2 regions of the Streptococcus sp. SC1 genome follow, and region 2 is predicted to be linked to the other one. Evidence: predicted binding sites of a transcription regulator. Region 2 holds the regulator's gene; the other holds the start of a gene.
The links. The regulator Rex, encoded in region 2, represses fermentation and respiration genes when NADH is low (regulators of the CRP and FNR family bind a similar motif). The targets are predictions, from matches to a motif close to TTGTGAANTANTTCACAA.
Positions count from the first base shown of each region.

Region 1: PAN94_RS07295 (class II fructose-bisphosphate aldolase) is a predicted target of Rex. The motif match lies at 2,095-2,112, and genes of this name have one in related genera.

Region 1 is NZ_JAQCMU010000004.1:139,948-144,376, reverse strand. It holds gene infB (translation initiation factor IF-2) at 1-1,078, shown strand, start outside; gene rbfA (30S ribosome-binding factor RbfA) at 1,408-1,758, shown strand; tRNA gene PAN94_RS07300 (tRNA-Leu) at 1,890-1,975, shown strand; gene PAN94_RS07295 (class II fructose-bisphosphate aldolase) at 2,158-3,039, shown strand; partial or broken gene PAN94_RS07290 (conjugal transfer protein) at 3,212-3,418, opposite strand; gene PAN94_RS07285 (helix-turn-helix domain-containing protein) at 3,823-4,164, shown strand; gene PAN94_RS07280 (hypothetical protein) at 4,261-4,429, shown strand, end outside.
Region 2 is NZ_JAQCMU010000002.1:165,859-170,287, forward strand. It holds gene PAN94_RS03605 (ribose-phosphate diphosphokinase) at 1-613, shown strand, start outside; gene PAN94_RS03610 (cysteine desulfurase family protein) at 625-1,737, shown strand; gene PAN94_RS03615 (DUF1831 domain-containing protein) at 1,739-2,086, shown strand; gene PAN94_RS03620 (redox-sensing transcriptional repressor Rex) at 2,220-2,867, shown strand; gene PAN94_RS03625 (gamma-glutamyl-gamma-aminobutyrate hydrolase family protein) at 2,892-3,584, shown strand; gene radC (RadC family protein) at 3,581-4,264, opposite strand; gene PAN94_RS03635 (class A sortase) at 4,418-4,429, opposite strand, start outside.

The sequences.
Region 1 (4,429 bases), on a different contig from region 2:
GTTTGTTGAAATCTCTGCGAAATTCAACCAGAATATCGATGAGCTTTTGGAAACAGTTCTGCTTGTAGCAGAAATTCAAGAACTCAAGGCAGATCCGACTGTTCGCGCTATCGGTACGGTTATCGAAGCCCGTTTGGATAAAGGAAAAGGTGCAGTTGCAACCCTTCTTGTTCAACAAGGTACGCTGAATGTCCAAGATCCAATCGTTGTCGGAAATACCTTCGGACGTGTCCGTGCTATGACCAATGACTTAGGTCGTCGTGTCAAAGTAGCAGGTCCATCTACGCCAGTTTCTATCACAGGTCTTAATGAAACTCCGATGGCAGGTGACCACTTTGCCGTCTATGAAGATGAAAAAGCTGCGCGTGCAGCCGGTGAAGAACGTGCTAAACGTGCCCTTCTCAAGCAACGTCAAGCTACTCATCGTGTCAGTCTGGAAAATCTCTTTGATACCCTCAAAGCTGGTGAAGTTAAGTCTGTTAACGTCATTATCAAAGCCGATGTACAAGGTTCTGTAGAAGCCTTGGCTGCTTCCTTGCAGAAGATTGAAGTGGAAGGCGTTAAGATTACCATTGTCCACTCAGCAGTTGGTGCTATCAATGAGTCTGATGTAACATTGGCAGAAGCTTCAAATGCCTTTATCATTGGATTTAACGTTCGCCCTACACCGCAAGCTCGCCAGCAAGCAGAAGCTGATGATGTAGAAATCCGTCTCCACAGCATTATCTATAAGGTTATCGAAGAAATGGAAGATGCCATGAAAGGAATGCTGGACCCAGAATACCAAGAAAAAATCATCGGGGAAGCCCTTATCCGCGAAACTTTCAAAGTTTCCAAGGTTGGTACTATCGGTGGATTTATGGTTATCAATGGTAAAGTTACCCGTGATTCCAAGGTTCGTGTCATCCGTGATGGTGTCGTAATTTACGATGGTCAGTTGGCTAGCTTGAAACACTTCAAGGATGATGTAAAAGAAGTCACTAACGGCCGCGAAGGTGGTCTCATGATTGACGGCTATAACGATATCCAAGTGGATGATACGATTGAAGCCTATATCATGGAAGAAATCAAGAAATAAGAGAATTCCTCCGAAAACTCTCAGTGAAAAGCATATTGGATGGAAATTGATCCTTTTTATCTCAAGCATCTTTTTACAAAGAGTTTAGAGCGACTTTCATTCAACTAAAACTAAAAATATGAGAGTGGGACAGAAATCGGTAATTCGTTAGAATTCGATTTCGTCGTCCCACCTCCGCACAGTTGAGTAGGGCTGTAAAAGCTGATGAAATCAGCGTAATAGAGCCCACTCAACCACTGCGTCTTGCTCGATAATCCAAAGACAATTGAGAGGCTAGGACTTTTGTCCCAGCCTCATATTGCAGAAGAAAAAATTAGAAAGGAAATTCTATGGCAAATCATTTTCGTACCGACCGTGTAGGAATGGAAATCAAGCGTGAAGTCAATGAGATTTTGCAAAAGAAAGTCCGTGATCCACGTGTCCAAGGTGTGACCATTACCGATGTCCAAATGCTGGGCGATCTGTCTATGGCCAAGGTCTACTATAGCATCATGAGTGACTTGGCTTCAGATAATCAAAAGGCACAGCTGGGCTTGGAAAAGGCAACCGGTACCATTAAGCGTGAACTGGGCCGAAACCTCAAGATGTATAAGATTCCAGATTTGACCTTCGTCAAAGATGAGTCTATTGAGTACGGTAATAAGATTGATCAGATGTTGCGTAATTTAGAAAAACATTAATGAAAAGAGTGAGATGGGGCAGTGTTTACGAGCCCTGTCTCATTTTTATTTTTGAAAATACTTTTTAAAAGTTTTGAAAAAAGGTGTTGACAAGTGGAGATTATCCTGTTATACTAGTAAAGTACTCAATCGCGGGGATGGCGGAATTGGCAGACGCGCAGGACTAAGGATCCTGTGACCGCTTTAGGTCGTGAGGGTTCAAGTCCCTCTCTCCGCATAGGATTAGCTGACTTCGGTCAGTTTTTTTGTTTTCTCAAAGAAGCTGAAGATGCCTGAATTCAAAAATTGCTTGGGAATTACTTAAAATTTCAGGAAAAACTAGCAATTTTAATGAAAAAGTGATAAAATAAACAATGTAAGTGGTTCATTCCACAAAAAATAAGAGGAGGCCTATTACAAATGGCAATCGTTTCAGCAGAAAAATTTGTCCAAGCAGCTCGTGACAATGGTTATGCAGTTGGTGGATTTAACACAAATAACCTTGAGTGGACTCAAGCTATCTTGCGCGCAGCAGAAGCTAAAAAAGCACCAGTTTTGATCCAAACTTCAATGGGTGCTGCTAAATATATGGGTGGGTACAAAGTTGCTCGCAACTTGATCGCTAACCTTGTTGAATCAATGGGTATCACTGTACCAGTAGCGATCCACCTTGACCATGGTCACTACGAAGATGCACTTGAGTGTATCCGAGTTGGCTATACTTCAGTTATGTTTGATGGTTCACACCTTCCAGTTGAAGAAAACCTTGAAAAAGCACGTAAAGTTGTAGAGTTTGCTCATGCAAACGGCGTGTCAGTAGAAGCTGAAGTTGGTACTATCGGTGGTGAAGAAGATGGAATCATCGGTGATGGTGAATTGGCTCCAATCGAAGATGCTAAAGCAATGGTTGCAACTGGTATCGACTTCTTGGCAGCTGGTATCGGTAACATCCACGGTCCATACCCTGCAAACTGGAAAGGTCTTCACCTTGACCACTTGCAAAAATTGACTGAAGCTGTACCAGGATTCCCAATCGTATTGCACGGTGGTTCAGGTATCCCTGATGACCAAATCCAAGCAGCGATCAAACTTGGTGTTGCGAAAGTTAACGTTAACACTGAATGCCAAATCGCATTCGCTAACGCAACTCGTAAATTTGCTCGTGACTATGAAGCAAACGAAGCAGAATACGACAAGAAGAAACTCTTCGACCCACGTAAATTCTTGGCTGACGGTGTCAAAGCTATCCAAGCATCAGTTGAAGAACGTATTGACGTATTCGGTTCAGAAGGTAAAGCATAAGAAGCTTGTAAAAGCTTAATATAACAGGGTTTATCCAAATTGGATAAACCTTTTTTCTTTGTTTTGTCCTTGAATTGTCAAATTGAGTACACAATTTCACCACAAAATACTTTATAAGGAGTTTTCCAGTTGAGACACATTCGTGGCCTATTATTTAGTTTATCCTCCCACAGCGTATCTCTTCAGTGTTGACCTGAACAAATGATCTATCGGGATTTCGTTGTGTGCGATCTTCTTCAAAAATAATATCGGGTCCTTCGATACCACGGAAAGTCAGTTTTCCAAGAATCTCTGGGATGTTCAGACCGTCTGTAATAACGCGATAGGTTTTATCCACAATTTGTAGTTTTTCTCCATAGTTTAATCCAATTTTAGCCATATAATTTATCCTTTCATTTCTTATTTTTTAAGTACTAATTTTTCAGCAAAGACATTGAGGGGCAGGAGCAACAGAGCTGCCGTTTAGCACAACCAGTTCACTTTACTATTCGGAAAAGTGCAGAAGTCCGAAATGCGTGGAAGCCCACAAATACTTGTTTTAAATCTTCACTTCAACCATCAACGGATTTGACTTTTCCTGTCAAAGCATTTACAATAAAGGTACGAAGTTTATGTGATGTTCTGATGATCAGTCCTCTGGTTGTCAGACGCACCTTCTATTTAATTGTCAATGATCGTAATGCCGAAAGCTAGGCGTTATTATTTTTAAAAATGATATAACTATCAGCTATATTTGTCAAGGGATTATTTTGGAAAAATAAAAAATTTTTTTAGAGGTTTAAAATGGAATTTTCAGATCGCTTAAAAGACCTTAGGAGACAAGCAGGGCTAACCCAAGTAGAGGTAGCGGAAAAACTAGGAATTTCGCAACCAGCATACGCTTCATGGGAACGTGGAGTAAAAAAACCAACACAGGATAATTTAGTCAAGATTGCACAGATTTTGAATGTGTCAGTTGACTATCTAGTCGGAAACTCAGAAGAAAAATCAGATGAACTAGATAATATTGAATTACTTTTCCGTATGAATTCAAAAGGATTGACTGATGAAGAAAAAGCAGTCTTCAAGAAAGAGTTGATTGAGTTTATGGAAGAACGGAAGAAGTTGTTTGGAAAACAAAAATAACTATTCAAATGAATTTTTTGAGAAAGTAATTTACTGTTGTTAATAGATATTATATAGTTTGTTAAAGTATATGGAGATAAGTTAAGAGGTGTTTAATTGAATCAAAAGCTAACAAAACAGATACAAGAAATTAACTCGAATATTGATCTTTTAGGTGCTATTTCTTTTTTCGTGGCAAATATAGCAGTGCTCGCAAAGATACACGGTCATTTTGATTGTGCAAAGTTTATATTGCTAATTTTACAAATAGTGGCCACTTTTTGGT
Region 2 (4,429 bases):
GGCCAACATGCTCGTTGGAGCTGGCGTAGATAGAGTCATCTCACTTGACCTTCACGCTGTCCAAGTACAAGGATTCTTTGATATTCCTGTTGACAATCTCTTCACCATTCCATTGTTTGCCGAACATTATTGCAATATGGGATTAACTGGCGAGGATGTTGTCGTCGTTAGCCCGAAAAATTCTGGCGTGAAACGCGCTCGTAGCTTGGCAGAATATCTCGATGCTCCAATCGCCATCATCGACTACGGTGAAGATGAAGCAGGCCGCTCTGAAGGCTATATCATCGGTGAGGTTGAAGGCAAAAAAGCAATTTTGATTGACGATATCTTAAATACCGGTCGTACCTTCTCAGAAGCTGCTAAAATCGTTGAACGTGAAGGAGCTGTCGAAATCTATGCTGTCTCAAGTCATGGTTTATTTGCAGATGAAGCTGCAGACTTACTAGACAGTGTTCCTATCCGAGAAATCTTGGTGACTGACTCTGTTGATACAAAAGAAAAGACTCCGAAGAATGTTCACTACATCACAGCCAGCGAGTTGATTGGCGATGCTATCGTGCGTATTCAAGAAAGAAAACCAGTCAGCCCACTTTTTGCTTTTCAAAAGAAATAAGGGATAAATTTGTGATTTATTTAGATAATGCTGCTACGACTGCCTTATCGCCTGCCGCGATTGAGTCCATGACTCAGGCAATGACAGTCTTCGGCAATCCATCCAGTACCCACAGCCACGGTCGAGAAGCTAAAAAACTGCTCCGACAAGCTCGCGAAGATATTGCTAGAGTTCTACACACACAGAGCAAAAATATCCTCTTCACTTCAGGTGCTACTGAAAGCAATAACACTGCTATTAAGGGCTATGCCCTGCGCCATCAGAATCAAGGCAAGCATATTATCACTACGGCCATTGAACACCATGCTGTTTTAGAGCCTGTTGAATACTTGGTGGAGCATTTTGGCTTTGAAGCGACTATTATTCAGCCAGTGGATGGGCAAATCCGAACGGAAGATATCAAGAATGCTCTCAGACCAGATACTATCCTTGTCTCAGTAATGGCTGTCAACAATGAAACAGGCTATATTTTGCCGATTCAAGAAATTGGTAAATTGCTAAAAGAGCATCCTGCTGCCTTCCACGTTGATGCGGTCCAAGCCGTCGGCAAGCTCCCCATCTATCCTGAAGAATGGGGAATCAATTTCCTGAGTGCATCAGCTCATAAATTCCATGGTCCAAAAGGGGTGGGATTTCTCTACGCTGACCAGATGGATTTTGATAATTTCATGCATGGCGGCGATCAAGAAAACAAGCATCGAGCGGGTACAGAAAACCTCGTTTCCATTGTCGGAATGGCAACTGCCCTTTCTGAAAATGTTGCCCATTTAGAGGAAAATCTTGAGCATGCCCAGCAGTTAAAAGATACTTTACTGGACAACCTAACGGATATAGACTACTACCTAAACGAAAGTCAGCCTAGCCTGCCTTATGTTGTCAATATTGGATTTCCAAACCAAAAGAATGATCTTATCTTGCTTCAAATGGACCTTAATGGCTTTTCAATCTCGACTGGCTCTGCTTGTACAGCTGGTGCTGTTCAGCCCAGCCATGTCCTTCAAGCCTTATATGGCTCTAACTCTGAGCGCTTAAAAGAATCCATTCGTATCAGTGTATCAGACCAAACTAGCATCCAAGAAATCAAACTATTCAGCCAAAAACTAAAAGAAATACTAGGAGGATAAGATGGCTTTTCAAACATCTGTTAGCTTAGCAAACTGCGACTTCACCTACTCACTCCATCCAAATGTTAAGAAATTTACCTTACGGGACAATACATTTGCTGAAACAAAAGTTGGTAATTACGAGCTTTCTCGCTTACTTGAAGCTGTTCCCAATAGTGGCGATGGATTCTTGCTTAAGATTATCATCAATAAAGATCTAAGCGGAGTTAAAATCAATATTACGGACAAGTCTGGTCTAAGATTAGTTAATATCTTCAAATCAGAAAAACACCATATTATTCAGCAAAAATTCTATTTCTTGATGGATAGTTTAGTTGAAAGAGATATTTTTGAAAAAACACCCCAATAAGCGAAATTCTAAGAATTTTGCTTATTTCTATTATTTTATCTATCTTTATTAGTATAATAATATTTTGTTCATCAAATTAGTTGATTTTTTCACAAGCTTTCTATAGAATAGAAGATAGAAAGGTCGTGATTTTGTGAAAACTGAAAAAAGCAATTCTATTCCACGTGCTACTGCTAAGCGGCTCTCCCTCTACTACCGGATTTTCAAGCGATTTAATGCAGAAAATATTGAAAAGGCCAATTCAAAACAAATCGCAGAGGCGATTGGAATCGACTCTGCGACTGTTCGGCGTGACTTTTCTTACTTCGGTGAGTTAGGTCGTAGAGGTTTTGGCTACGATGTCAAGAAACTAATGAATTTCTTTGCCAATCTTCTCAACGACAACTCGATTACAAATGTCATGATCGTTGGTGTCGGAAATATGGGCCGTGCTCTTTTACACTACCGCTTTCATGAACGGAATAAAATGAAGATTGTAATGGCCTTTGATACAGATGATTATTCTGATGTCGGAACCACCACAAATGATGGAATTCCTATTTATGGAATTTCTCAAATTAAAGAAAAGGTCCAGGAAGGAAACGTAAAGACAGCCATTCTGACAGTGCCGAGCGTTAAGGCACAAGAAGTCGCATCCGTCTTGGTTGATGCTGGCATCAAGGGGATTCTTTGCTTCTCCCCAGTGCACCTATCTGTCCCCAAAGATGTGGTTGTACAATATGTGGACCTAACCAGCGAACTCCAAACCTTACTTTATTTCATGAGAAAAGATGATGAGTAAGGTAAGAAAGGAAACAGACACTTTATGAAAAAACCGATTATCGGTATAACAGGAAACCAAAGGGATATTCCTAACGATCAATTTATTCATATTAGTTATACTTCAACTGGCTTTATCGAGGGAGTCAATAAAGTTGGAGGAATCCCAATTATCTTACCAATTGGTGATGAAGCCTTAGCTCACACCTATATCACTATGATCGATAAACTGATCCTTACCGGTGGACAAAATGTCAAGCCTCATTTCTACGGAGAAGAACAGACTATCGAAAGTGATGATTATCTGCTTCAAAGGGATCTATTTGAACTAGCTCTCATCCGAGAAGCACGGAAGCAAAACAAGCCTATTTTTGGCGTCTGTCGTGGTACTCAGCTTTACAATGTTGCTATGGGTGGCACACTTCACCAAGACATCGAGAATCACTGGCAAGATAGCACTGCTCAATACACTACACAGACTATGGTCACTAAAAACGGCTCCATCCTCCATGAATTATACGGACCTACTTGCCAAATCAACTCATTCCATCACCAAAGTATCAAGGATCTAGCGAAAAATCTAGAAGTCATAGCTTACGATCCTCGTGACAAGGTCATTGAGGCTGTTACCTCGACTGATGGAAGTCCATTTCTTGGTGTGCAGTGGCATCCAGAATTTCTATTTCCCACAAGAACGGGGGATTTAGCCTTGTTTGATTATGTGGTTCACAAACTTTAGATCAAATCCGTTTTTTCACGATAGCTATAATAATTATTTTTTGAAACGATTAAATGATCTAAAAGAACCAACCCCATTAGTTCACAAGCTTCTTTCATGTGTTTGGTGACCTCGTCGTCATTCTTACTTGGTAAAGTCACTCCAGAAGGATGATTGTGCACTAGTATAATAGATGTTGCCAAGTGTTTGAGAGCATAATGCAAAATCTCACGTGGTTCAGCAATACTTCTAGTTACCGTTCCTACAAAGATTGTCTGCTGATGGATGATCTGGTTTTGACTGTTGAGATAAATAGCAACCAAACATTCCTGCTTTTTATCTCCCAATTCGACCTGCATTTTGCGAGCTAGTTTTTGACTTCCAAGAATTTGCTCCCTCTCCAGCACTTCAGCCTTATTGATACGGCATCCAAGCTCAATAATGGCTTGCAACTCAACAGCCTTCACAGGGCCAATTCCTGAAATTGTCTGTAATTCCTGTAAAGTCAAATATTTCAGATCATTCAAACTAGAAATCGATGATAAAATCCTTTGAGAAACTTGAAAAACAGTTTCTTTTTTGCTGCCTGTTCGCAAAAATATAGATAGCAATTCCTGATTACTAAGTTTATCCGCTCCTTCTCTTATCAGCCGTTCACGCGGCATCATACTTATGTCATCCTGCAATGAAATACGATACATATCAACCTCCTTACCTATTAATTCGAGATTAAATAAAAAAAGATTAAATTCTTACACAGCATTTCAAACATTAGATATCATAGGAAATATTTGTAAATTTTATCAATTAAAAAACGAAGTAACTCTTGTTACTTCGTTTTACAATATTTCTTATCATAGCTGCAT